DNA from 4 places in the Synechococcus sp. MU1648 genome. Region 1 is predicted to be linked to each of the others. Evidence: predicted binding sites of a transcription regulator. Region 1 holds the regulator's gene; each other region holds the start of a gene.
What was found. Region 1 encodes NtcA, which controls nitrogen genes in cyanobacteria. Its sites were predicted from a motif close to GTANCNNNNGNTAC; they were not measured.
Positions count from the first base shown of each region.

Region 1 (7,268 bases):
AGCTGGAGCAACCCTGTGTGGGCGCTGTTCTGGACGCTGTCCTGGAAGGGATTAATCGTCTTCAACGTCAGAGCTTTGAGCGCGCCGGGACCTGGATCAACGGGTTTCGCTACGACCTGGAGTCCGAAGACTGATGCCGGCTCTTCCGGCGACAACAGCCCATCTACGGGTGCTTCGCCAATGTTTTCAGGCGAAATGTGTGGAGGGTGAGGTCTCTGCCGGAGGCTTTGAGTGGCAGTTTTCCTGGGCGTTTGACCGCGGCGAGCTGATGGTGGAGCCGTCCTTAGGACGTGCCCTGATCGAGGATGCCTTGCGGCGGTTCCTGGTGCGTTCTGATTACAAGCTCGAACCAGGAGGTGACTACACCTTCATGGTCAGGGCCAGGTTTTGAGCAAGAACGTGGGTGCAGGCTCTGGCCATTGCAGGCGGCACCCCAGGTGCTCTTCCAGCATGACTAAGGCGGCAACAGCATCCAGGTCCACCGGTGGAATGCGCAGCCCTTTCGGTAGAACTCGGCGCCAACCCCGAGCTGGCCACAGCGTCCAGTAACGCTGTCTTGCCCGCAGGGTGGTCCCCTGCTCCGGAATCACGGTGAGGCTGCCCAGGCCTTCCAGCCGCTTGATCCACGCTTGGCTTCCTGTTCCGTCGCCAATCAGGATGCGATCTAGAGCTTGGTCTTGATTCCACTGCTCGAGCCAGGGTTCCACGGCCTCTGGGCTCAGAACATGGCCCTCGCTGACAAGACCATGCTGAAGATCGGCCAGCACAAGGCCACATTTGCAGCGGCCTGGGTCGAGTACGGCCACCCGCTTCATGGGGATGCCTCAACCTCGACCACAACAGCATCGGCGCTGTAGCTGATCCCTGCGGCAATCACCTTCAAGACCACGCTTTTGCTGGGTCCCTCCATCAATGTCTGGGCCAGTTGGGAGAGTGCTGATCCATCGAATTGCAGTCCTTCCGTCAGGGATCCTCGCCGTTGCACCTCGGCATAGGCCGATGCCAAGAGAAGGTTCAGCCGTGTTCGAATGCCCTCTGGTGTGCGTTCATCCGTTCGTAGTGTGGTGGTCGCCAGCACGTCACCGCTTTGAGCCACTGGGCGGTTCGGACGCACTTCGGGGAAGGCGTACACCGCCGTTTCACCACGCAGCACATTGGTGGCGGAGCGCAGCGAGATCACCCAGGTGTCCGGCTTGCGGATGATGTTCTGTAGGCGTTCCACGTCGCTGCGGGGAACGCGGATCAACTGTCGTTCGGGTGCTTCACCCGGCCTCACCTTGCCGTAGGCGTTGGCATTGGCCTCTTGAAGCAGCCTGTCGACAGCCTGTTTCGCTTGATCAGGAGCATCGAGACGAACCGTTGCTCTCGCCAAGGTCTGTCCGCTACTGATCACCACCGATCCACGCCTCAGGGCGACCAGGTTGAATTCGAGTTCCTTGAGTTCCTGCTCGCCAGCTCGGATTCGGCTCCGCACGCTGTTCAATTCGGCCTCCGTGCGCTGGATGTCGGCATCGCGGGAGGCGATGTCGCGGCTCAGACGCTCACGTTCTGCTTCGAGCTGGGCGCGTTCGTTCTGCAGAGGAGCCAGTTCGCGGCGCAGGGTGTCAGCCCGTTGCTGTGACTGCTTGAGTTCAGCGGCGATCCGGTTGGCTTCTGTTCGGGTCTCTTCCCGTTCCCGTTCGGCTGCATCGAGCTGCCGCCGGCTGTCCTGGAGCCGGTCTTGCAGAGCATCCAGTTCAAACAGGCCCACCCGCAGCTGGCGGCTCACCAGCAGCAGCAGGCCGAGCGATAGTGCGCTGATCAGGCTGCCGGTCAGCACCGTGATCAGAACGGCGGTCCGTCGCGGGCGCATCTTGAACAGACTCAGGCGGGCCTTGCCAACACGACTTCCCAGCCGGTCACCCAGGGTCGACAGAACGCCCCCGAGCACCAGCAGAACCAGGATCAGTGCCCAGCCACTCATGGCCGCACCTGTGGGTTGACGTGCTGCCTAGCTGAATCGTTTGGCCAGAGCGATTGGATCCAGAACGGTGATTTTTTTGCGGTCAATCTGAACCAGACCGGATTGACGCAAGTCTCCCAGCAGACGCGTGATTGTCACGCGCGTTGAGCCAATCGCTTCGGCGATGGCCTGATGGGACAGGCGCAGGTCGATGGTGATTCCCAGTTCATCCGCAACGCCGAAATCCCTGCACAGCACCAGCAGAAAGCTCACCAGTCGGGATGACATGTCCCTGTGGGTCAGCGTTTCGATCATCGTTTCGGTCTGAAGAATCCGACTGGAAAGGCCCTGCAGCAAGCGCAGGCCAACGCTGGTATCCGCCTCGATCGCTGCCTTCACGGATGTCGCAGGCGCCGTCACCATCTCGACTCTGGTGAAGGCTACGGCGTGGTAGAAGCGATCAGACCGTTGACCGGTCAGCAACGACAGCACCCCGAAGAGGCTGTTCTCGCGCAGCAAGGCCACTGTGATCTCTTCCCCTGACTCGTAGACGCGGGAGAGACGGACCGCGCCGCGGCGGATCAGATAGACCCGTTCAGCAGGATCTCCAGGGAAAAAGATGGTCTTGTTGCGGTCCACCAGTTCACTGCTGGCGCCGTCCAGGTCCCGGATGATTTCCAGGAGGGAGCGGTTGGCCGGTTCTGTGCTGGGGGTTGGAGCCACCATCTGCGGGGCGTATCGGCTGAAACCTCGGCTACTGGTCATGACAACCCCCTTGTGAGGCGAAGTTACGGAGCCAACGGTGGCCGCCGTGTAGCGGTTATTACGTAACTCTGCTGTGCTCGCTCATCGCTTGGCGTTGCGCCTGCATCAGGGATGTCAATCCAGGCTCAGCCAGATCCAGTAATTCATTGAGTTGGCTGCGGCTGAAAGGCGCTCCCTCCGCAGTTCCCTGGATCTCCAACAGGCGACCATCGCCAGCCTGCACAACATTCAGGTCCACCTCAGCTTTGCTGTCTTCGCTGTAGTCCAGATCCAGCAAGGCCTGGCCATCCACCAGGCCGACGGACACGGCCGCCACCTGGTCGACCAGTGGCGATTGCTCCAGAATCCCCTCATCCACGAGTGAAAGGCAGGCTTGCTCAAGGCCGAGCCAAGCTCCCGTGATGGATGCAGTCCGTGTTCCGGCGTCGGCCTGGATCACATCGCAGTCGATCAGCAAGGTGCGCTCGCCCAGTCGCTTCATGTCGATCACAGCGCGAAGGCTTCGGCCGATCAACCGTTGAATCTCCTGCGTGCGGCCCGACAATTTCATGAGCTCTCGTGATTGCCGCTGCGGCGTGGATCCCGGCAGTAACCGGTATTCGGCGCTGAGCCACCCCAACCCTTCCCCCTTCCGCCAGCGTGGAACCTTGTCCTCCAGGCAGACGCTGCAGAGAACAGCGGTTCGGCCGGTGTGAACCACAAGGGAGCTCAAGGCAAAACCCATGGGATTCCAGGTCACCGAGAACGGCCGTAATTGCTCAGGGCGACGGCCATCGGTGCGGCTTCCAGCGGTTTGGCTCATCGGTGGTGTGCAGTTCTTCAAGCCTCGCAGGCGGTTGGTTCTCGCCCGTCCAAACACCATGGGTGGTGTCAATGCACTTGTGGAATGTCATCTCGCCGCTACATTCAAGGTCTTGCCGGGATTGCCCGGACGGATGTTGCCGCGATGACCACAAGCCTTGCCGACCCCCAAGCGTTCCAGAACTCACTGGATAGGGATCAGCAGGCTTTGCAGCGGGCTGGACTCAGGCCCCTGCCACCTGTTGCAGATCCTCCACCGCTATATCTGGTGGCTCCCGAAGGGCAGCTCCAGGTCCACACAGCGCCCTATCGCGGCAGTTTCGCCAGTGTTCTCAGTCAAGCGATGCGTGCCGCTGGTCTGGGCAGTCGTGTTCTGATCAGTCAGTTCCTCAAAGGGGGCGTGCAGCAGGGGCCCGCAGGTCGTGTCCAACTATGTGGAGGCCTGGTCTGGCTACGGCCCGAGGTGCCTCTCTGCCTCTCTTCTCCGAATCACCCCGGCGGTGCGGAGGCGGTTGCTGCCGTTTGGTCCATCTGCCGTCAGCATTTGATTCAGGGGGATCTCGACCAGTTGGTCCTGGATGAAATCGGCCTGGCTGTTGCCTTCGGTTACCTCAATGAATCGGACGTGATTGCAGCTCTCGAGCAGCGGCCCGCCTCGATGGATGTGATCATCACAGGACCTGCGATCCCCGCCGGCGTGGTGGAGATGGCAGATCAAGTCACGGAGTTGCGCCGAGGTTTCTGATGCTCAAGTGCGATCGCTGGATCACTGAACAGGCTGGGCAGGGAATGATCGAGCCATTCCAGAGCGGCCTCGTCCGTCATCTGGATCCGGAGCAGAAGCTGCGTCCGGTGCTGAGCTTTGGTTGCTCCTCCTACGGCTACGACCTACGCCTGTCTCCTCAGGAATTTTTGATCTTCCGGCACGTTCCCGGCACGGTGATGAATCCCAAGCGGTTCAATCCGGCCAATCTCGAGCCCACTCCTCTCCATGAAGATGAGGACGGCCGCTATTTCATTCTTCCGGCCCACTCTTATGGCCTTGGCGTAGCGCTTGAAAAGCTTCGAGTTCCTCCCAACATCACTGTGATCTGTTTGGGCAAGAGCACCTATGCCCGCCTTGGAATCATTGTGAATACCACCCCAGCGGAAGCTAGCTGGGAGGGTCACCTCACCCTTGAATTCAGCAACAGCTCCGGTGCTGACTGCCGGATCTATGCCGATGAAGGTATCTGTCAGCTGTTGTTTTTTGAGGGTGATCCCTGTGCGACCACCTACAGCGATCGACAGGGCAAATACCAGCACCAGCCCGAACGTGTGACGCTCGCCAAGGTTTAGATCTCCCCGGTTTAAGGGGCCAGTCGTGCTCGATGCAGCCTGCTTTTTTCGTACCAGGCGGCGAACTCAGGAGCCCAATCCACCATGTGGGGCCACATCAGATCGCAGAGCTGGCGGATCTCCAGCTGAGCATCGAGTTTGGCCCGCAGATCCATGAAGTGGAGAAACGCGCGCAAACTGAAGCTCACCACAAAGTGCTGGCGGTAGTCGAACGGAAGGATGCCGCGGGCGTGCTCCTCGGAGAAGCCGGTTTTGAGAAGATCCCTGTATCGCTCGGCAGCGCTTCGGCACAGATCAAGATCTTGGTTGCGCAGCTCTTCCGTGTAGGCATATTTCTTGCCCTGCCTGTCGCTGTAGTCGCCGACGGGCCGCAAATAAAACACCTCTTCAAGCTCTAGGGCCCCATCCGCTGCTCTGCAGATGCGATCGCCCGTGTAGCGCATCGATTGCACATCGAAGCTCACGCCGACCCGATGGGTGCGGGCCTGCTGCATCACCGAATGAGGGAACCAGCCCACGTTCAGCACGATCTGTGCATGTTCCATGGGGCCGTAATGGCCGCGCTCTCCGGATAGCAAACGTTTGACGCAGATCTCCCCAGCCCGTTGTTCATCAGGCCAACTGGCACGATCTCCGGCCACAAAACCTTCGCTGTAGTCCTGATGCATGGCCGCATAGATGCATTGCTGCGGGTTCGGCGTGGCAGCGATCAGATCGACCCGGAAGCGGTCCATGGGAGCGTCAGAGTGACGAGTTGTGGTGATCATGGCGAGGTGTGTCAACCATGGCTGCGCGGTCCAGCCGTTGGTTGGCTCGACGTTGCCGCGAATGCGCTATCAGGGGAGGAGGGACTACGCAGGCGGCTGAGGCTGCCGACGCCAGGCAAGGCCGGCAATGGCTGGTTCTCAAGCAGTGCAGCACTCAAGAGTTGCAGTTCTTCCGAGCTGCGCAGGCCGAGGGATCGGCCCCTTGGCTCCCCCTCGGCGTTGAACAGGTTCAACTGAGGAATGCCATTCACGTCGTAGCGATCAACCAGATCTTGCCAACGGGGATTGTCGACGTTCACCAGAACAACATCGAGTCGCTCTCGGGAACTTTGCTCCAGTTCCAGCATTGAGGGAGCCATTTCTCTGCAGACCTGACACCAGTCCGCGTAGAACTCGATCAGTGTGGGCCGTCCGTTGTTCAAAGCAGTCTGCGGGTCGAGGGATCGTCTCGCCAGCTGCTCCATCGGGCTTTCGCTCTGAATACCGCCTCGCAACATCACCAGACCGAGGGCGAGAGCAACCGCGACCAGCACCAGCACCCATCGCTGTGTCGTGCCAAGGGGAGAAGACTCTGGGGAACGTGTCATCGCGCCTCAAACGCTGTCATCACTTTGGCAGCTCCTCAGGAAGCTCGCGGCTAGCTTGCACCCATGCCAATTCTGCGACTGCTGAGCCTTCCGGTTCGGGCGCCGTTGCTGACGGTGCTGTTTCTCGTTGCGGTTGTGCTCGGGAAACATTGGCAGGTTGTTCAGCCCGCGTTCACCTCTCTCTTCGGGGTGAGTTCGGCCTGGTTCTGGTGCCTCGTGCTGCTGCAGGCCGAGGTGGTTGTCGTGTTTTGCACAATGCCGGATCTGCTGCTGCGGCAGGTGTCGATGCTCATGGCGTCCAGCCGGGTGATGACGTTGGTCGTCACGTTGCTGTTGGTGATTACCGGTGGCATTTACCTGCTCAAGCTCAATGTTCTTACCGACGTTCTGATCCTGGCTTCAGCCTTGCTGTTGGCGCGTCTCGATCTCATTCGCCTTGGCGTCCTGCCCGGTGCCAGGACGTGCCTGTTCCTGATGAGTGCTGTCGTGATCGGCGGCATCGTCGCTGGCACGCTTCTGCCTAACCCCACGGCCAACCTCTTCGCAGGAGGGTTGATCACCACCTGAGTAGCCGATCAGGTTGTCGAGCACTTTCTTGGTGTAGAAGCGTGTTTCCGGGTACGGAATGCGTTCTACCCAGAGCGCAGCATCTTCCCCATTGGTGGGCTGAGGCCATGAGGCCACGGCGCCGGGCCCGGCGTTGTAGCTCGCAATACTGCGAAAGGGGTCGTTCTCCCATCGCTCTAATAATTGGTTGAGGTATCGCGCTCCCAGTTGGATGTTGTCGGCGGGATCCTGCAGCATCAGCGTGCTGGTTGGCTCGCCAGCCATCTCCGTGGCTGTGGATGGAAGCAGTTGCATCACGCCAACGGCCCCTGCGGGGGAGACGACCCCAGGTGCAAAGCGTGACTCCTGCTTGGCGATCGCTCGCAGCAGATTGGCTTCAAGATCTTCCTCCTGCGCTGCTGCTTCCATCTCAGCCTGGAAGAGGCGGGGGAACTGGCTGCGGTGGAGGAGGTGTCGTTGCTGGCAGCTGGGATCACGCCAGCGGAGGCTGAGCCACCAGAG
Region 1 is NZ_JAKUHI010000004.1:31,437-38,704, reverse strand. Features, by position in the region: gene pth (aminoacyl-tRNA hydrolase) at 1-134, shown strand, start outside; gene NCN06_RS06210 (DUF3146 family protein) at 134-391, shown strand; gene NCN06_RS06205 (RuvC family protein) at 375-815, opposite strand; gene NCN06_RS06200 (DUF3084 family protein) at 812-1,963, opposite strand; gene ntcA (global nitrogen regulator NtcA) at 1,991-2,707, opposite strand; gene rph (ribonuclease PH) at 2,766-3,509, opposite strand; gene NCN06_RS06185 (cob(I)yrinic acid a,c-diamide adenosyltransferase) at 3,654-4,253, shown strand; gene dcd (dCTP deaminase) at 4,253-4,846, shown strand; gene thyX (FAD-dependent thymidylate synthase) at 4,858-5,580, opposite strand; gene NCN06_RS06170 (thioredoxin domain-containing protein) at 5,625-6,200, opposite strand; gene NCN06_RS06165 (hypothetical protein) at 6,264-6,767, shown strand; partial or broken gene NCN06_RS06160 (lytic transglycosylase domain-containing protein) at 6,858-7,268, opposite strand, start outside.

Region 2 (7,268 bases), on a different contig from region 1:
TTTCACAGTTGCGGACGGCTTCTTTTGGCCCTCTGAAGTCTCACTCTTTGTTGCAGATGATTTTTTATCAGATACAGATTTTTCTTGTTTGACCGCTTTTTCCTGTTTGACTGGTGGCTTCTTTTTGGGTTTCAGCTTGCTTGTATCCAGAGCGCTTTCACCAAATGATTTATAACCCAGCAAGACCAGTCCGCCGACCACAGGGATCGAAGCAATACCACCCATGGCAATTTCAAATCCACTTAGAGCCACGTTTCATTTAAGCAAATACAATTGCAATACTGCACGATAAAAGCGTTTTAGGATTTCAAAACGCACTATGGGCAAGTATCAAATGGTCAAAGTTTAGACTCTTTTTTGCATGGCAAATGTTTTGATCCTTCATTTTGCTGTCACTTATTGTCTTGCCTCTTATTCTTTGGATGTAATTCTTACATTAAAGAATTTCCAGGTTAATTGGCCTCCCTTTCTTCCAGGGCTCGTTTACGATTCAATCTATCAAGCCAAAACTCCCGGGTTGACGCTATATCAGGTCGCTTACCTCAGCGTCGATCAGATCTATCGGCAGAATTAGCATCTGAAATAATCGGGAAGTGCTACCGCCAGATTTTTTTTCATGCGATGTCTTTTGATCGCGATCCTTTTCTGGAATCGCAATTTAAGTCTGGCAGCATCACAGTAAGGGATTTCGTAAGGGGCTTGCTCCTCTCAGAGCGTTTTTACAATGGATATGTTGCATGCAACAATAATGAGCGAATTGTCGAGCAGGTTGTAGGGCGAGTTTTGGGCCGTCCTGTTTATGGCTCAGACGAAAAGAGGTCTTGGTCTATTGTTATTGCTGAGCAGGGATTTTCAGGATTTGTTGATGCTGTTCTTGCCTCTCCTGAGTATTTTGAGAGATTTGGCAATGATGAGATACCTGAACAAGTTAATCGAACCTTGCCAGGCCGTCCTCAGGGTGAGATGCCCATCTATCAGCGCCTGCCCCGCTATGGAGAGAGTTGGCGCGAGCGCTTGATTCGTGATGGGTTGATGTTGTCTATAGATGCTTTCAATAAAATTAGTCGTCCAATGACGGTATCCCGTCTGATTTACGAAAAGCCAAAGGGTCGTCTTCTCAAGCTTTGGCTTCTTTTCTTAATTGTTGGTGGCGCTGGAAGCCTTTACTTGGTGCTTTTAATCTTCAGCCAGATGTTTACGATTCGCTGAAATTTTCATGGAAGCTTGATACAGATGTACATAGAAAGAAATCTGGTTGATGCAGCTTTTTCATCACATCCTGGGCAGCTTCGTACGGGATCCGAACCATCTTTAGGCGGAGGACTTCGCGACAAAGCAGTTTGGGTTGAGGAAGTTGACTGCATTGGCTGCCGTTATTGCGCACATGTAGCGTCCAATACTTTTGTGATGGTTCCAGAAACAGGTCGCTGTCGTGCGATTCGCCAAGACGGTGATTCAATTGATCGAATCCAGGAAGCGATTGACACCTGTCCTGTCGATTGCATTCATTGGGTCGATTTTGAAGACCTCAACTGAAGAGCTGATGTTTATTTCAACGCTCAATGCTTCCGGTTACGACTGCCCGTAGCTGGTCGGTGAAGGTTGGCTAGTAAACCCAAATACTTAAAACAGGCTGGCGGAGTTGCTCAGCACCAGTGAGAAACGCTGATCTGACTCCTCCCCTTCAAAAGAGGAGCCAGGCTGTGCATGCGGTGTCTGCGTGGGAAAGATCGCTGACACTCAGCGCCCAATGACCATGCAGGGGCCAATGGATGGAGGTGTGGACCCTCCAACAACACCATCACCCGGCTATCTGTTCAATGCTGTTCCGATGAGGCGAAAGCAGCGACCATATGAGCCGCAGCCATGTTGTGGCTTAACTCGCCTTCAGTGAATCATGCTGGTCGGACCCCCAGACCTCTCATTGGCAAGGCGTCAGATTGGGCGGAAGGGTTCCATAAGACCTTGCCTTGCACACGCCCTGAGAGAATCAAAATAAAGGGAGAAAGCAGGTGGGCAAAAAGTCTGGCTTCACCAGTGCAGAGATCGAGGAGATCAAGCGTCTGTATCTGAAGGAAGGTCGATCGATTCTCCAGATCCCCAAGATCCTTGGCAAAGGCAGCGAAAACTCAGTGCGCAACGCACTGCATAAGGCACGAATCAAAAATGCACCCGAAGAACGTATCAAGCTTGATCGGTTCAAGCCAGAGCAAATCTATGGAGAGATCACCCTCTTAAAACGACTCACAAAATCAAAAAAGCTGAGATTTCACGCAAGATGCACATGTGGTTATGAATTTGATGTTGACCCTTTTCGGCTAACATTGCCAGAGCATCACAAAGACAGAATTTCTGCATGCCAACGGTGCAGCAAAGAGAAATAATCTCCAATACCTCGCGCTTTTCACGACAACTGAGACGACAGTCGATAACAAGCAATAACCCCTTTTCCCTGTCAGGCCAAGGCCAGACGACGGCGCCTGTATCAAGCCGAGGCCATTTTAACAATGGCTAAAGAACGAAGTATCCAGTGGAACCTTGCGGGCCTTCAGCGACGATGTAGAACTTGAAAACATTTTAATTCACTCCCTGCTAAGCCATGGAACTCACCTTCTTGGGCAACAAATATGCAAAGTCAGAGAAAGCAACTACCAGACCAACAATCCAACTCAAATACATGGGTAAATCCTATCGGGCCGATCAAGTCAATTCGGTTCGCAATTCCGTTGTTCTGACTTATCGCGGCGTCTCCTATTCCAAGGCCTGAACAGGCTCAGGTTCCACCCCTGCCCTGTCGCCGCCGGCCTCAGCCCTGATGGGGCAGCAGAAACTACGGCAAGAAGATCAAGCATCAGCAAAAATGGCGGGATGAGATTTCTGATCACAGCCCTTGTCGCGTCATGGGCATTGGTCTTGCCGGTGCGGAGTGCGGAACCAATTCCCCTCGTGGTGGTTCCCTTTGACGCAGCATGGGGATCGCAACGTCTTCCCGTGCAGCCAGCAGCGCTTCTGCCCCCACCGCCAGTTCCCGAAGCGAAGCAGGACACGGAATCCAAAACTGAACCGAGACATCAGGGTCAGCGCTGGTGCCGTGGCCGTTGCTAATGCCACCACCGCTGTCGCACAAACGCGTTTTGTGTAAACCGAAGACATCACTTCTGACTCCCGTCATGCGACACGCGGCTCTGTTGATGGCCGTAATCCTTTGGGGCTCCACGGCTCTCGCAGGCGGGAATCGGGCCACAGCCCAGGGCCCCTCAGAGCAGTTCGCCACCGCAGAGGCCATGCGCGTGGTCCCAAAAGGGGCAACGATCACCGACACAACCTGCAAAAGCATTGATGTGGGATTCAGCAGCCGCTATCAGTGCACCATCACTTACAGCCCCTGAGCAGATCAATGAAAGGCTTGCTTGCTCCGTGTTGGGCCTTGCTGCTGCTTGGAGTACCGGCCGCGGGACGCGCCGCATTCGATGAGTGCCAGCTGATGGATCAGGTGCTGAATCGCCTGGGCAACGCCATGGCAATCAATCGAGCGATCATCGCTGAGAGCAGTGACAGCAAAGCTGTTGCTGTGGCGAGCGAAGCTCTTGCCCAACAGAACGAGAGCTATCGACGCACGAAGCGCCAGCGCTCCAAAGCAGGCTGCGAAGGCTGGGAACGGGACTAACTGATGCCAGGCAAGCTGGTGGAACGATGATTGAGAGACCTTGGCCGTCACCGTCTGCCAGAACTGCGGAAGCCGTCGGTTTCGTGCCGATCGATCCATGGCCGGACGGCTGGTCTGTCAGAACTGCGGTCTTGCGGCAGGGAGCCGACCCACGCGCCCAACGCCGCTGAGCAGTCGGCGCAGCAACAGAAAGTTCTGGCTGGTCATCCTGCTGCTGGCGATCATCGTGCTTGTGGTGATCACGTCATGAGCAACTGAACAACCTCGGCCGTGTTTGCAGATAGGGGCTCTGACGCCAGCTGTTCGATGGCCTGACGCATCACCTTCTGGCGGTCGGATCCGTAACTGTTGCAGCGGCTGAACACCTTGGCCATCCGTGAAGCTGTGATCGGATTCCGGGAATCAACCGCTGCGATTTGCTCAGCCATGAACCGATAGCCACTGCCATCGGCGGCATGAAATGCCTGCACATTGGCCGTGAATCCGCCCAGGACGGCGCGCAAGGAATTGGGAGCGAGCGGATCAAAGCGTGGGTGCTCCAAAAGCTGCTGAACCCGCTCCAGAGCATTCGACCTGGGGGCCGACGCTTCCATCGCAAACCAAGCGTCAAGGATCACGGGTTTGTCCTTCCAACGGTCGTAAAACAAGGCCATCGCCTGCTCATGCTCAGCACTGTCGAGCGGAAGCAACGCGCGCAGTGCTCCCCGCGCAAGGGTCATCGAAGGCCCGGAGACCGCCGCTAGTGCCTCAGCCTGAACCATTGCGTCCCCAGCAGCTGCGAGCCAGCGCCAAGCCAAAGCCGTCAGTGCACGGCCGCCCTGACCGGCTGGCCAAGCCATGGCCCAGTCAGCCCGCGCCAAGTCCAGGAGTCGTCGCAGGGACGACTGCAATCGAACACCCATCTCCTGGGTCCACTCCCGGAACGCCTCATCCAGCGAAAGAGGATCCACTGGGGATTGCAATGCCTCCAGTTCCGCCATTCCTGGAAGCGCAAGCAGCGCCGCCAGGTCCATGCCATCACCACCGTCGTAAGCGGAGATCCTCTGATCCAAAGCCTGAATCAGAGCCTCCTCCACGGCACGTTTCGGCTGGTTTTCAGCCCGTGCCAGAAGCACCTGACGTGCCAAACGCTGAGCCGCATCCCAACGGCAGAAGGGGTCATCATCGGAAGACAACAGCTGCAGACACTCCTCCAGCGACTGGTCCAACCGCACATGGACCGGCGCCGAGAACCGCCGCAGCACGGATAGGGCAGGGGCGTTGTCACCGGGCTGGCCCTGCAGGGTGATGCTGGCTCGCTCAGCCTCCATCACGAGCAGCTGCTCTTCACCAACACGACCTTGCTCACCCACCAGGGCCATGGCAACCGGCAGCACCAGGGGCTGCTTGTCCGCTTGCCCCGGCGTCGGAGCCGTCGCCTGGTGCAAGACCACCGTCAATTGACCCGATTCAGGGTTCCACTGCCGATCAATGCTGAGTTCCGGAGTTCCTGCCTGGTGGTACCAGCGCTTGAAGCGTTCCAGATCAAAACCAAGCGGCTCGCCCTGGCTGGTGGCGCCATCGGCGATTGCCTGAACAAAGTCCTCAGTTGTGGCGGCCGTGCCATCAAAACGTTGGATGTAAACCTCCATTCCCTTCATGAAACGCTCTGGCCCAAGCAAGGTGCGCAGCATGCGGATCAACTCCGCGCCCTTTTCGTAAATGGTTGTTGTGTAGAAGTTATCGATCGCCTGGTATTCCGATGGCTTCACGGGATGCGCTGTGGGGCCTGCATCTTCTCGAAATTGGGTATTACGCAACATGGCAACATCCTCAATGCGCTTAACCGCTTCAGAATGCAGATCTGCAGTAAAACATTGATCACGAAAAACCGTTAGACCTTCTTTAAGTGAGAGCTGAAACCAATCCCTGCATGTAATGCGATTTCCGCTCCAATTATGAAAATATTCGTGCGCAATGACGCTTTCGATTCGTTCGAGCTCGGCATCGGTTGCAGTCACCGCATCGGCGAGAACAAGCTTTGAATTGAAGATATTCAGACTCTTATTTTCCATCGCTCCCATGTTGAAGTGACGCACCGCAACGATGTTGTATTCATCCAGGTCGTATTCGAGGTTATAAACAGATTCATCCCATGCCATGGATCGCTTCAGCGACGCCATCGCATGGGCCGTGAAGGGTTCATCCCCCTCCTCAACATGCAATCGCAGGGCGACCTGCCGGCCCGACGTCGTTGTGTACTGATCACGAATCTCCCTCAAGTCTCCGGCCACCAGGGCGAACAGGTAAGAGGGCTTGGGGAAAGGATCGTCCCAGGTCACAGCATGACGGTCAGCGCCAATGCGCTCGTTCTCTATTGCATTGCCATTACTGAGCAGCACCGGACAACTGCTGCAGCTGGCCTCAATCCGTACCCTCCAACGACTAAGCACATCCGGACGATCCGGATGCAGGCTGATGCGTCGAAATCCTTCGGCCTCGCACTGAGTGCTTAGGAGACCACCGCTGGCATACAACCCCTCAAGAGAGCTGTTGGAGTAAGGATCCAGACGGCAGCAGGTCTCCAGTACAAACGGCTGGGTCGGAACAACTGGGATGGTCAGAAGGCCGTCAGCGAAGCTGTAATCCTCAGGCTTCAAAGGCGTCTGGTCGATCGCGAGAGATTCGATGGCCAGATCGACGCCGCACAACACGAGGGGCTCATTGGCACGACGCGGTTGAAGGCTGAGCCTGGAGTTAACAACGACATGGTCGCTCTGGATATTCACATCAAGAGCGATGTCGGGAAGATCAAAGGCCCATGGCGTGTAGTCCGCTAAACGAATCGAAGCAGCTGCAGTCATGGGCTAACGACGCAAGGACTCAACAATCCTGACTGACAGAACCCACAACTGAGGCTCGTCAGCCAAAAGTTGAATCCTTAGACCACCAGTAGTAGGACTAAACATTATCGATCAATCCAAATATCAGAATCCTTAATAGCCAAGCAAATCGAGATATTTTTCACTACAAGAGCGGGAGAGGAGCTCTTCCTATTTCTTGGCGGGCTTCAAGGACGCGGCTGCTTTCTCAAAGCGTGCTTTCTCTGCGGCAGGAACTGATTTAGGACAGAACTTCAAAGCGCCGCCTACGACCATAAAGCCAGCATTGTTAAGGAACTGCTTCTCAGGCAAAGGAGTCTTGGAGCCGGGGAGCAGACCGCCATGCTTGCCGTAGATCACATGCAACTGAGCGGCAAGAGCAACCGCAAGAGACTTGCTGAAATCGATCTTCTGGGCCCTCGCCTCACAGAAGGTGGCAATCGACATCACCCCATAAGTATTGACTTCCATAGCCGTAGCGGGGGTGGGCTTGGCCTTTGACGCCTGAGCCTGAGACGTGGCGGGAAACAGCAACGGAGCTGCCATCAACAGGGCAGCGGTGGCTAACGAACGACGAATCACCTTGGTTCTCGGACAGCTCACTTTTTTGCAACTTACCGCCCAAGCAAAGGCTTCACGAGGGTTGGGCGCGGTTGTTGAACTGGGACAACAGCAGAACGGAACCCCCTATTCGTCCTCGATCAGCGGCAGGGAATCGGAAAGTCGAATCTCGTGATGGT
Region 2 is NZ_JAKUHI010000020.1:2,534-9,801, reverse strand. Features, by position in the region: gene NCN06_RS12690 (hypothetical protein) at 1-225, opposite strand, end outside; gene NCN06_RS12685 (phycobilisome rod-core linker polypeptide) at 457-1,209, shown strand; gene NCN06_RS12680 (ferredoxin) at 1,234-1,536, shown strand; gene NCN06_RS12675 (hypothetical protein) at 2,013-2,384, shown strand; gene NCN06_RS12840 (DUF4278 domain-containing protein) at 2,600-2,767, shown strand; gene NCN06_RS12670 (hypothetical protein) at 2,882-3,172, opposite strand; gene NCN06_RS12665 (hypothetical protein) at 3,171-3,389, shown strand; gene NCN06_RS12660 (hypothetical protein) at 3,398-3,667, shown strand; gene NCN06_RS12655 (TFIIB-type zinc finger domain-containing protein) at 3,708-3,917, shown strand; gene pepN (aminopeptidase N) at 3,907-6,510, opposite strand; gene NCN06_RS12645 (DUF8650 domain-containing protein) at 6,700-7,131, opposite strand; gene NCN06_RS12640 (hypothetical protein) at 7,216-7,268, opposite strand, start outside.
Region 2: a site for NtcA is predicted at 2,524-2,537, ahead of NCN06_RS12840 (DUF4278 domain-containing protein). Genes of this name have one in related genera too.

Region 3 (7,268 bases), on a different contig from region 1:
GAAGCCTGCAGCTGTTAGGCGTTTGTCGATGTCATCACCGATGTAATCCCGGTAGTAAGGCTCATGGAAGACACGCCGGAAGTTCTCCATCACTGCGGCAAATTTGGCTGAATCTGCCATCTGCACAGAGTCGGCAAGAACGAAAACACCGCCTGGCTCGAGCACCCTCCAAGCCTCGTTGATAACGTTTTGGCGGGCTTCTGCTGGCAGTTCATGCAGCAGGAACACACAGGTCACGGCTTGAACCGAGCCATCCGCCAAGGGGAGTGATTCCCCATTGGCACGGATCAGCTGAACCAGCGAGGCGTCCCCGGCATTCAACCAGCGATTGGCCTGACGGAGGTACGACTCGGAGAGATCGGTCCCGATGAGTTGCGCGTGAGGAACAGCAGCTCGGATTTGGTGCAGCGTCCGACCGGTGCCGGTGGCCACATCAAGGATCTTCAGGGAGCCCGGAGCCCGGTCAGCGAAATGCTTTAAGCCGCGTTTGAGCGGAGCCAGGACCCGTCGACGCATGGCATCGGCTGTGCCGTTGAAAAGGATCTCAACCTGTAAGTCGTAGAGACCGGCGGAGTGATCACTCAGATATCCATCGGTTTGATGATGAAAATTTTGAAGGTAGTAGTCGGGGTAAAGCGCTGTTTCGGTGTCCCGTGGCAGATCGCGAACGTTGCGCTCACGGCGTCGATCCCAGGTGGAGGGGAGATCCATCCACACCTGTGGATAACGGCTGACCCAGTCGAGCCAGGGCGCATCGAAGAGCAGTTGCTCCGGATAGATCCCCCATTGAGCCTCCTGCCAATCCTGTTCCTGGAGCTTGTTCATATCCAGGCGCAGTTCTCCGAGCACCTCGGCGGGTACTGCTTCGGTTTTGGGAACGGCATCGGGAGCCACCCATTCCATCAGCTTGGTGCTCAGCTCTTTGTGAGCCAGGCCCGCGATGCTTTTGCCTTGCTGAAGCGTTTGGTACGCAAGCTTGCTCAGGGGCGTTGACGCCATCGCGGATTCAGACAACGGCCCTATTCCAGCGGATGTGACGCGCAACCGCGTGCCAAGCAGTCCACAAAAAAAACCCGCCTCCTGCGAGGCGGGTCGTGGGTCTCAACGAGTGCTGATCAGGCGTCGTAGTACATGGTGAATTCGTGGGGGTGAGGACGCTGACGCAGCTGCTGAACCTCTTCGTATTTGAGGTCAATCCAGTTGTCGATGAAGTCGTCGCTGAACACTCCGCCAGCGGTGAGAAAGCCACGATCGGCATTCAGAGCTTCCAAGGCACCATTGAGGGAAGCCGGGACCGTTGCGATCTTCGAAAGCTCTTCAGCAGGAAGTTCGAACAAATCGCGATCTTCGCCGTCGCCGGGATCGATCTGGTTCTTGATGCCATCCAGGCCAGCCATCATCATGGCGCTGAAGGCCAGATATGGATTGGCTAGGGCATCACCGGAACGGAATTCGAGGCGCTTGGCTTTGGGGCTTGGGCCGGTGAGAGGAATTCTCACAGCGGCGGAACGGTTGCCCTCCGAGTACACCAGGTTCACTGGAGCTTCGAAGCCGGGCACCAGACGCTTGTAGCTGTTGGTGGTGGGGTTGGTGAAGGCCAGGAAGGCCGGAGCGTGCTTGAGGATGCCGCCGATGTACCAGCGGGCGGTCTGCGACAGGTTCGCGTAGGTGCCTTCGCCGAAGAACAGTGGCTGACCACCTTTCCAGAGGCTCTGGTGCACATGCATGCCTGTGCCGTTGTCGTTGAACACCGGCTTGGGCATGAAGGTGGCTGTCTTGCCGTACTTCTTGGCCACGTTGCGCACGACGTACTTGTACGTCATGACGTTGTCGGCTGCCTGGATGAGCTCAGCGAATTTCATGCCGAGCTCGTGCTGGCCTGCGCCGGCAACTTCGTGGTGGTGCTTCTCGGTGGGGATACCCAGTTGCCCCATCAGCAGAAGCATCTCGGAGCGGATGTCCTGGGCTGTGTCGTTCGGAGCAACGGGAAAGTACCCCTCTTTCACCTGAATTTTGTAGGCGAGGTTGCCGCCTTCCTCGATGCGACCCGTGTTCCAACCCGCCTCGATCGTGTCGACGCTGTAGAAGGAGCCACCTTCGGCCGAGTTGTAGCGGACGTCGTCGAAGAGGAAGAATTCAGGCTCAGGACCGAAGAAGGCCATGTCGGCCAGTCCTGTGCTGGCGAGGTGATTCAAAGCACGCTGGGCCAGGGCGCGGGGACAGCGCTCATAGGGCTGACCGGTGCGCGGCTCCTGAATCGAGCAGATCATGCTCAGGGTTTTGTGCCGATAAAACGGATCAACCCAGGCCGTGTTGGCGTCGGGAACCATGGCCATGTCGGAGGCTTGGATGCCCTTCCATCCACGGATGGAGGAACCGTCAAAGGCCAGGCCCTCAGTGAAGGATTCTTCCTCCAGCAGATCGGTACAGACCGTTAGGTGCTGCCACTTGCCGTGCAGATCGGTGAATTTGAGGTCGATCAGTTCGATGCCTTCGTCCTTGATCTGGCGCAGGACGTCCTGGGGGGATTTCGACATAAGAAAGGACTGCTCGACTGAATTGTGCAGTGGTGTGACCGTATAGAGCCACAAGTCACCATTTTGTATCAAGAGGTACGTTCCAGCTGCCTGGAGTCAACTGCGTAACCGTTTCTGTCAACTTGGCCGAAATGCAGGCCTGCCAAAGGATTTGCCCGCTTCAACGGTGTTAGCGTCCGCGGGGGATCCTCTGGAGATTCAGGTAAATGCGCGATGCAATCAGCGGTCTGATCGGTCGCTACGACCAACTGGGTCGTTATTTCGATCGTCCAGCGATCGACAGCATCAATGCGTATTTGGATGAATCCACGCTGCGGATTCAGGCTGTTGAGCTGATCAACGGTTCCGCCGCCGAAATTGTGCGTGAGGCCAGCCAGCGGCTGTTCCGGGATGAGCCCGACCTGCTCCTTCCTGGCGGAAACGCCTACACGACCCGTCGGCTCGCTGCCTGTCTGCGGGACATGGATTACTTCCTGCGCTACGCCAGCTATGCCCTGGTTGCCGGCGACAGCACGATTCTCAATGAGCGTGTTCTCAACGGGCTGGACGACACCTACAAGAGCCTTGGTGTTCCTACGGGCCCCACTGTTCGCAGCATTGTTTTGCTCGGGGAAGTCGTGGCCGAGATGCTTTTGGCGAACGGTGCGGCATCCGAGCAGCTCGCCACTGTTCTGCAGCCGTTCGATCACCTGGCCAAAGGCCTTGCTGAAACCAATGTGCGCCAACGTTGAACGCAAAAGTTCAGCGCAAGATTTGAACAGATTGCAATCGTGCAGCTCTCATCTCTTCTGAGGGGCATGACTGCGTAGGCTCATCACCACGAACCAATGATCAGGGCTTTGGCGACGACCAACTCTCTTCTTCCTGTTGACGAACGTCATCGCAAAGCTTTTGCACCGATCAGCACTCCAGATCGACTGCTGCTGGGACCAGGCCCCTCGAACGCGCACCCGACGGTTCTGAAGGCGCTGTCGCGAACTCCCATCGGTCACCTTGATCCCCTTTACGTCGAGCTGATGGGTGAGGTGCAGGAACTTCTGCGCTACGCCTGGCAGACGGACAACCGCCTCACGCTTCCGATGAGTGGTACTGGGAGTGCCGCCATGGAGGCAACCCTGGCCAACACCGTGGAACCTGGAGACACCGTTCTTATTGCGGTGAAGGGATATTTCGGCCTCCGTCTGGCAGATATGGCTGGGCGTTACCGCGCTGATGTCAAAACCATTGAGAAGCCCTGGGGAGAGTGGTTTTCTCTCGATGAACTCGAAGCGGCCCTGATCGAGCACAAGCCCGCGATCCTGGCGATGGTTCATGCCGAAACCTCCACCGGTGTCTGCCAACCCATGGACGGCATTGGCGACCTCTGCCGCAAGCACGACTGCTTGCTGCTGCTCGATACCGTCACGTCCTTGGGGGGAGTTCCGCTTTATATCGATGAGTGGAAGGTTGATCTCGCTTACAGCTGCAGCCAGAAGGGATTGAGCTGCCCTCCGGGCCTTGGACCCTTCACGATGGGCCCTCGCGCCGAGGCCAAGATGTCAGCCCGTCAGGGCAAGGTTCCCAATTGGTATCTCGATGTGTCCCTGCTTAATCAGTACTGGGGCAGTGATCGTGTCTACCACCACACGGCGCCGGTCAATATGAATTTCGGCATGCGCGAAGCCTTACGTCTGTTGGCCGAGGAAGGTCTAGATCAGGCCTGGGCTCGACACCGCAGCAATGCGGAATTGCTCTGGAGCGGCCTCGAAAGTCTCGGGCTTTCTATGCATGTTCCGGCCGACCGTCGACTGCCGACGCTCACCACTGTTCGCATCCCTGAAGGTGTGGATGGAAAGGCCTTCAGTCAGCATCTGCTGAACAACCACGGCATCGAGGTGGGCGGTGGTCTCGGCACGCTTGCTGGAAAAATCTGGCGAATCGGGCTGATGGGATACAACTCCAACCCAGAAAATGTGAACCGTCTCCTCAACCTGTTTGAGACAGAGCTACCCCGCTTCAGCGGTTCTGAAGCCGCCGCTGCCTGAACCAGCGCTCCAGCTGCCCTCTCGCCTCAGCCTCGCGCACACCGCGCACCACCTCCATGTGATGGTGCGCACTGGCATGGGTGGAGAGGTCAAGGCTTCCCCCCAAACCACCGCGTTTAGGGTCCGATGCGGCATACACCACTGCTCCCATTCGGGCCTGCACCAAGGCTCCCGCACACATGGGGCAGGGCTCGAGGGTCACGATCAAGGTGCAGTCGTTGAATCTCCAATCGCCCTGCACCACCGCTGCCTGCCTTAACGCCACCAGTTCGGCATGCCCAAGGGGGTCCATATGGTTCTGGCGTCTGTTGCGTCCATGTCCGATGGCCTTCCCGTTTCCATCCAGGATCACCGCGGCAACTGGTACCTCTCCTTCCGCGCCAGTGGCCTCGGCCCGCTGGAGCAGAACGTCCATCCAGCGAGTCAAGTCATCCCGCTGATCCACCGCCGTTACACGCTGTCCTTTGAGCACCATCCCACGAGACGCGAAGATCACTGAAGTTCACGGGTCTCCGTTGCAAGCCTGTTCCGAGTCTCAGCACCAATCGGATCGGCTCGCTCCGTTCGCCATCCCCTCGGCTGCAGACCCGGTACTGAATGACTTCTTGCACCGCAGTTCAGATCTGCTCTGCCGTTGGATCGGCTCGGCTGAACGAACGGGCCCGGTGCCCTTGATGCGCCCTTTGCCTGAGGTGGCTCCCGGGCTGGAAGGAGCTGGTGTCGAATCACTCCTGAGTGATCTGCAGCAAGTGATGGATGGGGCCTACCAGCCGTCTCATCCCGGTGCCTTGGCTCATCTTGATCCGCCCCCTCTCACCGCCTCCATTGCGGCGGAGATGGTTTGCGCGGGTTTGAACAACAATCTCCTGGCAGAGGAACTCTCTCCTGGGCTGACTGGCCTGGAACATGATCTCTGCCGCTGGTTCTGCCACAGGATTGGCTTGCCGGAAGGATCCGGAGGCGTTCTGGCGAGTGGTGGAACCCTGAGCAATCTCATGGCACTGGTCTCGGCTCGGGCCGCTTTGGGCTCGATGCAGCGGGATCCCGTGCTCCTTTGCAGCCAAGACGCCCACGTCTCGATCAACAAGGCGGCAAGGGTGATGGGTTTGTCGGAGGATGCACTCCAGATGCTTCCGGTGGCCCCCGACGGCGGCCTCTGTCTTGACGCTTTGGGCGAGCGTTTGACAACACTGCAAGCCCAGGGCCGCCCTTGTCTGGCGGTGGTGGCCACCGCTGGGACAACCGTGCGTGGTGCCATTGATCCCCTCTCGGATCTGGCAGCACTCTGTCGTGATGCAGGGGTGTGGTTGCATGTGGATGCAGCCATCGGCGGTGTGTTCGCCCTGAGCACCAGCCACGCATCTCTGATGCGCGGCATGGAGTTGGCGGATTCGATCACTCTGAATCCTCAGAAACTGCTTGGCATCACCAAAGCTTCATCGCTGCTGTTGCTGAGGGATCGCACCCACCTCCGCCAGGCCTTTTCAACAGGATTGCCCTACATGCAGGCGCCCAATGGGGTGGATCACGGTGGGGAGATCGGCTTGCAGGGAACCCGGCCCGCGGAGATCCTCAAGCTCTGGCTTGGCCTGCGTCAGCTGGGTGAGGCTGGGATTGAAGCGACCCTCAGCGGTGCCTTGCAACGGCGAAAGGCCTTTGCCTCCATGTTGGATCCCAACAAGCTGACGCTGTTGTCGGGTGACCTTCACCTTCTGGCGTTCCAGGCCAGGGAGGGGGGAATTGACGCTGCCGCTTGTTGGAGTGAAGAGACCCGCCAGATGCTTCTCTCTCACGGCTACATGCTCTCGAGACCCTTCTATGGCGACCGTTTCTGTCTTAAAGCGGTCTTGGGTAACCCGCACACCACAGCTCAGCATCTCAGCGACTTGTCCGATCGGCTGAATGCATCGCTGGCCTGAAGCCTGATCGTCCACAATCGCCCTCGTTTGAGGGGGTCCCATGCCGGAACAGAAGCAGGGTTCACGCTGGGTTGCGATCGTCACCGGTGCGATTTCAGTGGCGATTGGTGTGATCTATCTGCTGCTGATCACGGTGCTGGATGCCCGGGGGCCGATGCTCCCCCCTCCTGCTGAGGCTCTGGCCGGGGCGGAAGGCGCCCCGCTGCCGACTGCTGAAGCGGTTCCACCACTTGCCGCATTGCACTGGCCAGAAAGCGCTGCAGCGAGAGTTCCCGCCGATTGAGTTCAAAGGCCTGTTGCACGACGGTCTGCATCCCGCCGTCGCCCCAGTCTTGGTCTTGTTCGAAGTAACGGATGAAGCTGCTGCCGGCAATTCGGGTGAGCCATGCGGTGACCACCCCCTGGAGCACCTGACCAAGAATCAGGGTGGGCAAACTCAGGCTGAGGCTGGTGCCCAGCAAGGACATGGCCCCTTTGACGATGCCCAACTTGCCCAGGGTTTGACCTAGGGACATGGCCAAGTCTTTGGCACGATCCCGGGACATCTCAACCCCGTAGATCTTCGCCATTTCAAGAATCATCTGGGCATTCACTGCTGCGGTACTCAACAGATCCACTCCTGGCAGTGGATTGGCAGCGACGATCCCAGCGCCCATCCAGCTGTAACGGTCGATGCAGCGTTTGGCTTCCCGGGAGCGCTGGTCGTTCAACAGGTCACGACCGCGGCTGTCGAGGGACCGACACTGGAGAAGGATGTTGTCGGCAATCAATTCCTCACCCTCGGCATG
Region 3 is NZ_JAKUHI010000001.1:505,611-512,878, reverse strand. Features, by position in the region: gene NCN06_RS03025 (class I SAM-dependent methyltransferase) at 1-999, opposite strand, end outside; gene glnA (type I glutamate--ammonia ligase) at 1,116-2,537, opposite strand; gene NCN06_RS03015 (allophycocyanin subunit beta) at 2,744-3,268, shown strand; gene NCN06_RS03010 (pyridoxal-phosphate-dependent aminotransferase family protein) at 3,365-4,561, shown strand; gene NCN06_RS03005 (nucleoside deaminase) at 4,533-5,036, opposite strand; gene NCN06_RS03000 (pyridoxal phosphate-dependent decarboxylase family protein) at 5,077-6,480, shown strand; gene NCN06_RS02995 (YcjF family protein) at 6,609-7,268, opposite strand, start outside.
Region 3: a site for NtcA is predicted at 2,603-2,616, ahead of glnA (type I glutamate--ammonia ligase). Genes of this name have one in related genera too.

Region 4 (7,268 bases), on a different contig from region 1:
GTTGCGTGTCACCGCCGATGGGCAGGCGTTCACCTGTTTGTTCTCCGCTCATGGCATGGATCTCAAGCCTGTGCTCTCGTCGGAGCCTTGCCTCGAGCAGGCCATACGCGATCTTTGGCAGCGGCGCCAAGACCGCTACAGCGAGGAGCGTGATCCAGAGGCCGGTGCGTCAACGCATGCGGAGATGGCGTATCTGGGGGGCTGAACCGTTGTGATCGTCACCGTTTTTGAGTGAGGCTCCAGGTACAACAGGTCAGCTGAAGGATCTTCAAGGATCCATCGAGATGTTCGAACTGCTGGCCTACGAGCGCTTTCGCGACACCCCATCGGTTCGTTTTTTCGACGTGACTGTGGACACCTCGAACGCGCGTGACTTGGTGATTCACAGCGGTCCTGCGGTGTCGCCACCCAACGACCCTGAGAGTGGAGCCTGGCAGTTTTATTTGCATCCCCATCAGGAAGACAATTTGCTGGCGGCGAGTGGCGGGAGAACCTTCTTTTTGGTGAATCTGGCCTGGGAGGAGCCGTTTCACATCGTTCGGCTGGAAAGTGGTGGTGACATCCTTCGCATTCCCCCCGGCACCTTCCACCGCTCGATTTCCGATCCCGACGGCTCCGTCGTTCTGAACCAGGCGGTCCGTGAGGAGGGCGTCTCTCTTGTGCGGGAATTTCGGGTCTACAACAGCGCCGAGATCCCGGCCTTGATGGCTGCAACCCATAGCTCTGCTCGGAGGCCCCAGTTGCATGGGGTGGAACCTCTGCTTCAGGCGGCCTGAACGAGGTTGTGTTGTGAGTTCTCCGTTCCGGAGGCTTCGTCGTTGATCTGAATCTGCCAATTCAGCTCACTCGCTGTTCCTGGGGGGCCGCTGAAGCTGCCGCTCACGGCCGCGGTTAGTTCCGGTTTGGAGGAGGTGGCTAGCACCACATAGCGCTCGGTGACCTCCTTGCCGGCACTGGGGTCAAAGCCTCTCCAGCCCGCTCCAGGTAGGTAGACCTCCGCCCAGGCATGGAGGTCGTACTCGTTCGGGGGAGGTTGCTGCAGTTGATATCCGCTCACGAATCGGGCCGGAAGACCCACCACGCGGCAGCAGGCCACCATCAGCATGGCCAGATCTCGGCAAGAGCCGATTCGCTCGCGCAGGGTTCGGCCCGCTGGCCAGGCCGGCCCCACATGGCGTTGGGTGTATTTCACCCGCTCTTGAATCAGTTCAATGAGTTGATTCAGAAAGGCAAGGGTCTGTTGGTTGCTGCCCATCAGCGCTTCCTGGGTGAGGTCGATGGCTGCGGGTTCGTGCTGGCCATTGGGCAACCAGCCTTCTAAGGCGCCCTGCAGATCACTGTTGAGTTGGCCCCGCGGGTAGGGCAGTGGTGGTTCGAGTCCGTTGAAGCAGCTCTGCAGCGGTGGTGCCGGCCGGGTTTCCACCAGACTGCGGGCCTCAAAGACGAGTTGCTCGGTGCTGCCAAGAAAGTGGAGCCGTTGGATTTCGTCGCCGCTGGCGGCCACCAGTTCCCGACGTTGCTCAGGTTCAGGCAGCACGCTGAGGTGATGGTCCAGCAGGGTCTGGAACCCCTGTCCCCTGGGTTTCAGACAGAGGCGATGCTCCCCCAGAACGACCCTGGCCTCATACCGATACGTCAGGCGGTGAACGATGAGAGCGCGCATGCTGGATCGGTGGGAGTGGAACGGAGGTCGGCGCTGGTGAAGTAGCGGGTCTGGATCAGGATGTGGAGTTGATTGAGGTCCTGTTGAAGCCGGTCAATCGCTTCATGCAGACCGGATTCGATCAGGTTGTCGATCCTCACGTAGCTCCAGCGGGCCAAGAGCTGGCCGCGTAAGCAGTCGAGATCATCTGGCGTGTCTTGGCTCGGGTGCTGCTGGATCTGTTGCAAGGTGTCGCTGATGCCCTGGAGGCAGTAGCGCACCGACCGAGGAAAGAATGGATCCAGCAGCAAAAAGCGGGCCACCGATGCGGGGCTGATCGCTTGTTGGACGCTCTGGCGGTACATCTGATACGCGCCCGCCGTGCGCAGCAGGGTGATCCACTGCAGTTCATCCAGCACCCCGCCGACCTCCTCGGTGGACGGCAGCAGCAGGAAGTATTTGACGTCGAGGATGCGGGAGGTTTTGTCAGCGCGTTCGATCAGACGTCCCAGCTGGCTGAACAGCCAGCTCAGATCGCGGCTCAGTGTGGTGTCGGTGATCCCGTACACAAGCTGGCAGCCGCGGCGGATGATCTGCAGTTGCTCCTGCACGGGTTCCCGCCAGATGTCTTCGTCGTCTTGCAGGCTCCAGTGCAGATCATTGATCTGCTCCCACATTTCCGTGGTGATCACATCCCTGATCTGCCTTGCATTTTCCCGAGCCATCGCAATGCAGCTCACGATGCTGTTGGGATTGCTGCGGTCCAGCAGTAGGAAGCGCACCACTTGTTTGGGAGTGGCATCGGGATAGGCCACGTCGAAGCTGTTCCGATCCCCTGTCACCTCCACCAACGGCAACCATGGTTCTGCGCTCCCCGGAGGACAGTCCAGAGCCATCGCTTCACTTACTTCCAGAAAACGCGAGATGTTTTCGGCGCGTTCCAGATAACGGTTGATCCAGTAGAGCGAATCGGCAACGCGACTCAACACGGCACAGCCTCCTTTGGCTGCGGTGCCGACATCCGTTGGTCGTCGACGATCCAGGTGTCCTTACAGCCGCCCCCTTGGGATGAATTCACCACCAGTGAGCCCCGCTTGAGGGCCACCCGCGTCAGCCCCCCTGGGCTCACCCAGCTGTTTGAGCCGCGCAGCACATAGGGGCGCAGATCCACGTGGCAGGGATACAGCTCACCGTCACTGAGGGATGGCACGGTGGAGAGCTGCAGTGTGGGCTGCGCGATGAAGTTGCGGGGATTCGCACGGATCTTGGTGTCGAAGTCAGCCAGTTCCGATCGGCTGGCCTGGGGGCCGATCAGCATTCCGTAGCCCCCGGCTTCCGCCACCGATTTCACCACCAGTTGCTCGAGGTGGTCGAGCACATAGCGCTGATCGTCGGGCCGGGCACAGAGATAGGTGGGAACGTTCTCGATGATCGGCTCCTCATCGAGGTAGTAGCGGATCATTGCCGGCACATGGGCGTAGATCAGCTTGTCGTCGGCGACGCCGGTGCCGGGGGCATTGGCGATGGCGACCCGTCCTTGCCTAAGCACGTCGATCAGGCCCGGCACCCCCAGCATCGAGTCCTGCCGGAACACGGTGGGATCGAGAAAATCGTCGTCGATACGGCGGTAGATCACATCCACGGGCTTGAGCCCGTTGGTGCTGCGCATCCACACCCGGCCGTCTTCGCAGACCAGGTCCCGTCCCTCAACCAGTGCAATGCCCATCTGCTGGGCCAGATAGCTGTGCTCGAAATAGGCGCTGTTGAACACCCCGGGCGTCAGGATTGCCACGCGAGGGCTTTCACTCCAGGGCGCCAGGTCCTGAAGGGTGCGCAGCAGATGGGAGGGATAGGCGTCGATCGGTTGAACGGCACGGCCCTCGAACAGGCCAGGGAACAACCGTTTCATCACCCGACGATTCTCGAGGAAGTAGGCCACCCCTGACGGGCAGCGCAGGTTGTCTTCTAGGACACGCCAGGTGCCATTGCCGTCGCGGATCAGGTCGAGTCCGGAGATGTGGCACCAGCGGTTGAGGGGCAGGCTGATGCCCTGCATCTGAGGTCGCCAGCCGGAGGAACTTTCCACGTCTTCCCGCGGGATCACACCGTCGTTGAGGATCTGCTGCGGGCCGTAGATGTCGGCGAGGAAGCAGTCGATGGCTTCCAGGCGTTGCAGCAGTCCCCGCTCCAGGTTGATCCAGTCGCTGCGGCCGATCAGTCGGGGCAAGGGATCGAAAGGAAGAATCCGTTCACTGCCCTTGAGGCCGGAATCGTTCAGGCGGAACGTGGCACCGAGGCGACGCAGCAGCTGGCTGGCGGAGGCATGACTGCGGTTGAGCTCGGGCAATCCCATCTGCCCCAGCGATGCAAGCAGGGTGGCCAGATCGTCGCGAGGCCTCGCCGTGTCACTGCAGAAATATTCGTCGAAGCCGACCGTGGGTTTGTAGTCGGTGAACATTCCGATGGTCTGGGCACATTTCATCCAAGGCGTCGCCCCAACCCCCTCGGGTTGTAGTTGCTACACATTCCGCAATTTCAGGTGACAGGGCGCTGATCGCTTGATGTTTGCGTATCCGAAGGCACCTGAATCGAGGGCGAAGGGCCAGGCGGGGAAGACTCTTTTGCTTATCTGTTTCTGGAGTTCAAAGGGTCTTCGCTTTGGATGAATTGCTCTGGGCGCGACTGATCTTTGCCCTCGGTGCCGTTGTTACTGCGGCGACGGTGGTGATGATTCTGCGCGGACATCTTTATTGGAACCGCAGGGGGTCGACGGATGTCCGCTGACTCGGTTCCCTTCCTCCAGCCCGGGATCGCCTGGGCGCTGGTGGTGTTGTTCTCCGTTCTCTGGGTTGCCCTCGGGATTGCTTGGGGTCGGCGCGGTCAAGGCAATGCCGATGACTACATGCTGGCGGGGCGCAACATCGGGCTGGCCCTGAGCACCGCCACGTTGATGGCCTCCTGGGTCACCGGCAACACCACGTTGCTTGCCCCTGAATTCGGCTACAAGACCGGGCTTTGGGGCATGTTCAGCTATGCCCTGGCAGGGCTTGGACTGATCCTGTTTGCTCCCCTGGCTTCGCGGATCAAGCAGGTGATGCCCAACGGACGCACCAGCGGCGATTTCATTCGGTTGCGTTACGGGCGGCTGGCGTGGTGGGTGTTCATGGTGATCACCGCTATTTACACCCTGGGTTTTTTGATGACCCAGGCGATGGGTGCCGGACTGCTGCTGCAGGCCCTTTCAGGCTTCAATTACCACGTGGGGATGGTGGTGGTGATTGGTGTCGCCACGCTCTACACCCTGTTCGGTGGGATGCGGGCCGTGATCGGCACCGATTTCATCCAGTCGCTCTTGATCATGGTGCTGTTGGCGGTGGTGGCGGTGCTCGCTTTCCGGCAATTCCCGATGCCCGAGGTGCATGCCTCGTTGCTTGCCCGGCATCCCGATCGGCTCGATCTGCTGTTGCCTGCTGGTTTGTTGATCGCGTGGAATTCTGCCCTCTTCTCGATGGGCGAGGTGTTTCACAACAACATCTGGTGGTCTCGGGTCTTCGCTAGCCGTCGCTCGGTGGTGATGACCTCCTTTGTGTTGGGGGGGGTCGCCTGGATGAGCGTGCCGATGGTGACGGGCTCCATCGGGCTGGTGGCATTGGCGCGTGAGTTGCCTCTCGAGCAGGTGAACATGGTGTTCCCAGTGATGGCAGCTGATCTGCTCGGCGCCGGCGGCGCTGCTCTGGTGTTTGTGGTGGTGTTTGCGTCGCTCACCTCCACCCTGGATTCGCTGTTGGCATCCACCGCCGATCTTCTGGCGGAGGATGTGTACTTCCGCCTGTTGCGGCCCCAAGCCAGTGACCTGCAGCTCAAGCAGGCTGCGCGGCTGATGGTGGTGGGGTTGGCGGTCGTCACGTTGGCGCTGTCCTGGCCGCGGCTTGATTCTTTGGCGTCGGTGCTGTTCTTCACCGGTGCCCTGGTGGCCTCCACGGTCTGGCCAGTGGCCTGCGGCCTGTACTGGCGCACGGCCAATCGCACGGCTGCCATTGCGGCCATGCTCGCCGGCAGCGTTGTTGGCCTGCTCGCTTATGTGCTGATAGCGCCTTACTGCGCCGCTGTGTTTTCGGCGGCCGTATCAGCAGTCGTGATGCTGATCGGCAGTCGCACGTGGCCGGAAAGGTTTGACTTTACTTTGTTGCAGGAGGAGGGATGATCCAAAGTCTTTTTTTGATGGCCAGCCTTGTTGGACTCTCCGGCTTTCAGTTTCTGCTGGTGGCCAGTCAGCTTGCCTTGGTGCTGTCTGTGTTCGTGTTGCTACTGATTTGGTGGGTTGAGTGGCGGAACGGTCGTGTGTGGTGACGGCTGCAGGTATTAGTAACCAGCTGAACATTTTTTCCGGATCTTTGCTTAAGAAGCTGTTTCTTCGTGGACGAAGGGGTGTTGTTGTTGTTACCGGTAAAAGATGTAGTTCTTGGCCTTAGCACTCGGTTTGGCAAACAGAGTGTTGATCCGATTTAGCTATGGCACATGCAAATTCAGCAGTAGTTGAAGCGTCGTCGGTACAGATTCGGTTTCAGCCGATGGGTCCCGATGTCTATGGCCAGAACCAACCCCAGGAGCTGCTGGCTGCGATTGCCGAGGACGGAGAGCCGTTGCTGGATCTGGTGAATCAGCATGTGGTGTCGATCCAACCGTTTCGACCCGAGGCCTTGTTGCAGGTGTTTCGGCTGGCGGCGAAATTCGAGAGCAATCCAGATCGGTATTGCCGCCACAACACGCCCCTGACCGGCAAGATTCTGATTAACGCGTTTTACGAGCCGAGCACGCGCACCCGTCTCTCTTTTGACAGTGCCTGGCATCGCCTTGGTGGCAGCTCGATCAACATCACCGACAGAGCTACCACCGGGATTGCCAAGGGCGAGTCCCTTGAAGATGTCGCCCACATGTTCAACAACTACGGCGATTGCGTGGTGCTTCGGGACAGCGATCCCGGTGCTGTTTATGCGATGACGTCAACTCTGCGAATCCCGATCATTAATGCCGGCAATGGCATTGATGAACATCCGACTCAGGCAATGGCGGATCTGTACACCATCTTCAAGTGGCGGCCCAAGCTCGCTGAAGTTGAGGTGGCTGCGGCTGATCGGATTCGCATCGGAATCGTCGGGATTCCATCGCGGATGCGAACGGTTCGCTCACTGCTGAGGATCCTGGCCAAATTCCCGCAGACCGTGGATGAGGTGGTGGTGATTCATGCTCCCGGGCTGGAGTCGGATCTGCAGTTGTTTGACCCTGGGCAGTTGGAGGAGCTCGAGGCTTGCGGCATGAAGGTGCGCTGCAGCACCGATCTACAGGCTGAAGTGCCCGATCTGGATGTCATTTACATCAACGCCATCGCCTGGGTTGGCGATACCTATGAAGTGCACGGGAGAGGATTTCGCCTCACCCGCGACATGCCGTTCAAGCCTGAAGCGATCGTGCTTCATCCCTTGGCGCGGGGAGCGGAACTGAGCACCTGCCTTGATGACACACCCCACAACTGGTATTTCAGCCAGGCCAGGGGAGCTGTGTTCCTGCGGATGGCACTGCTCACCTGCATGGTGAACCGGGCCGAACGCGTCATGGATGTCGTCTG
Region 4 is NZ_JAKUHI010000007.1:74,585-81,852, forward strand. Features, by position in the region: gene NCN06_RS08940 (GTP 3',8-cyclase MoaA) at 1-205, shown strand, start outside; gene NCN06_RS08945 (redox protein) at 285-776, shown strand; gene NCN06_RS08950 (transglutaminase family protein) at 764-1,663, opposite strand; gene NCN06_RS08955 (alpha-E domain-containing protein) at 1,636-2,631, opposite strand; gene NCN06_RS08960 (circularly permuted type 2 ATP-grasp protein) at 2,625-4,100, opposite strand; gene NCN06_RS08965 (sodium:solute symporter family protein) at 4,416-5,846, shown strand; gene NCN06_RS12795 (hypothetical protein) at 5,864-5,992, shown strand; gene NCN06_RS08970 (aspartate/ornithine carbamoyltransferase family protein) at 6,154-7,268, shown strand, end outside.
Region 4: a site for NtcA is predicted at 4,212-4,225, ahead of NCN06_RS08960 (circularly permuted type 2 ATP-grasp protein). Genes of this name have one in related genera too.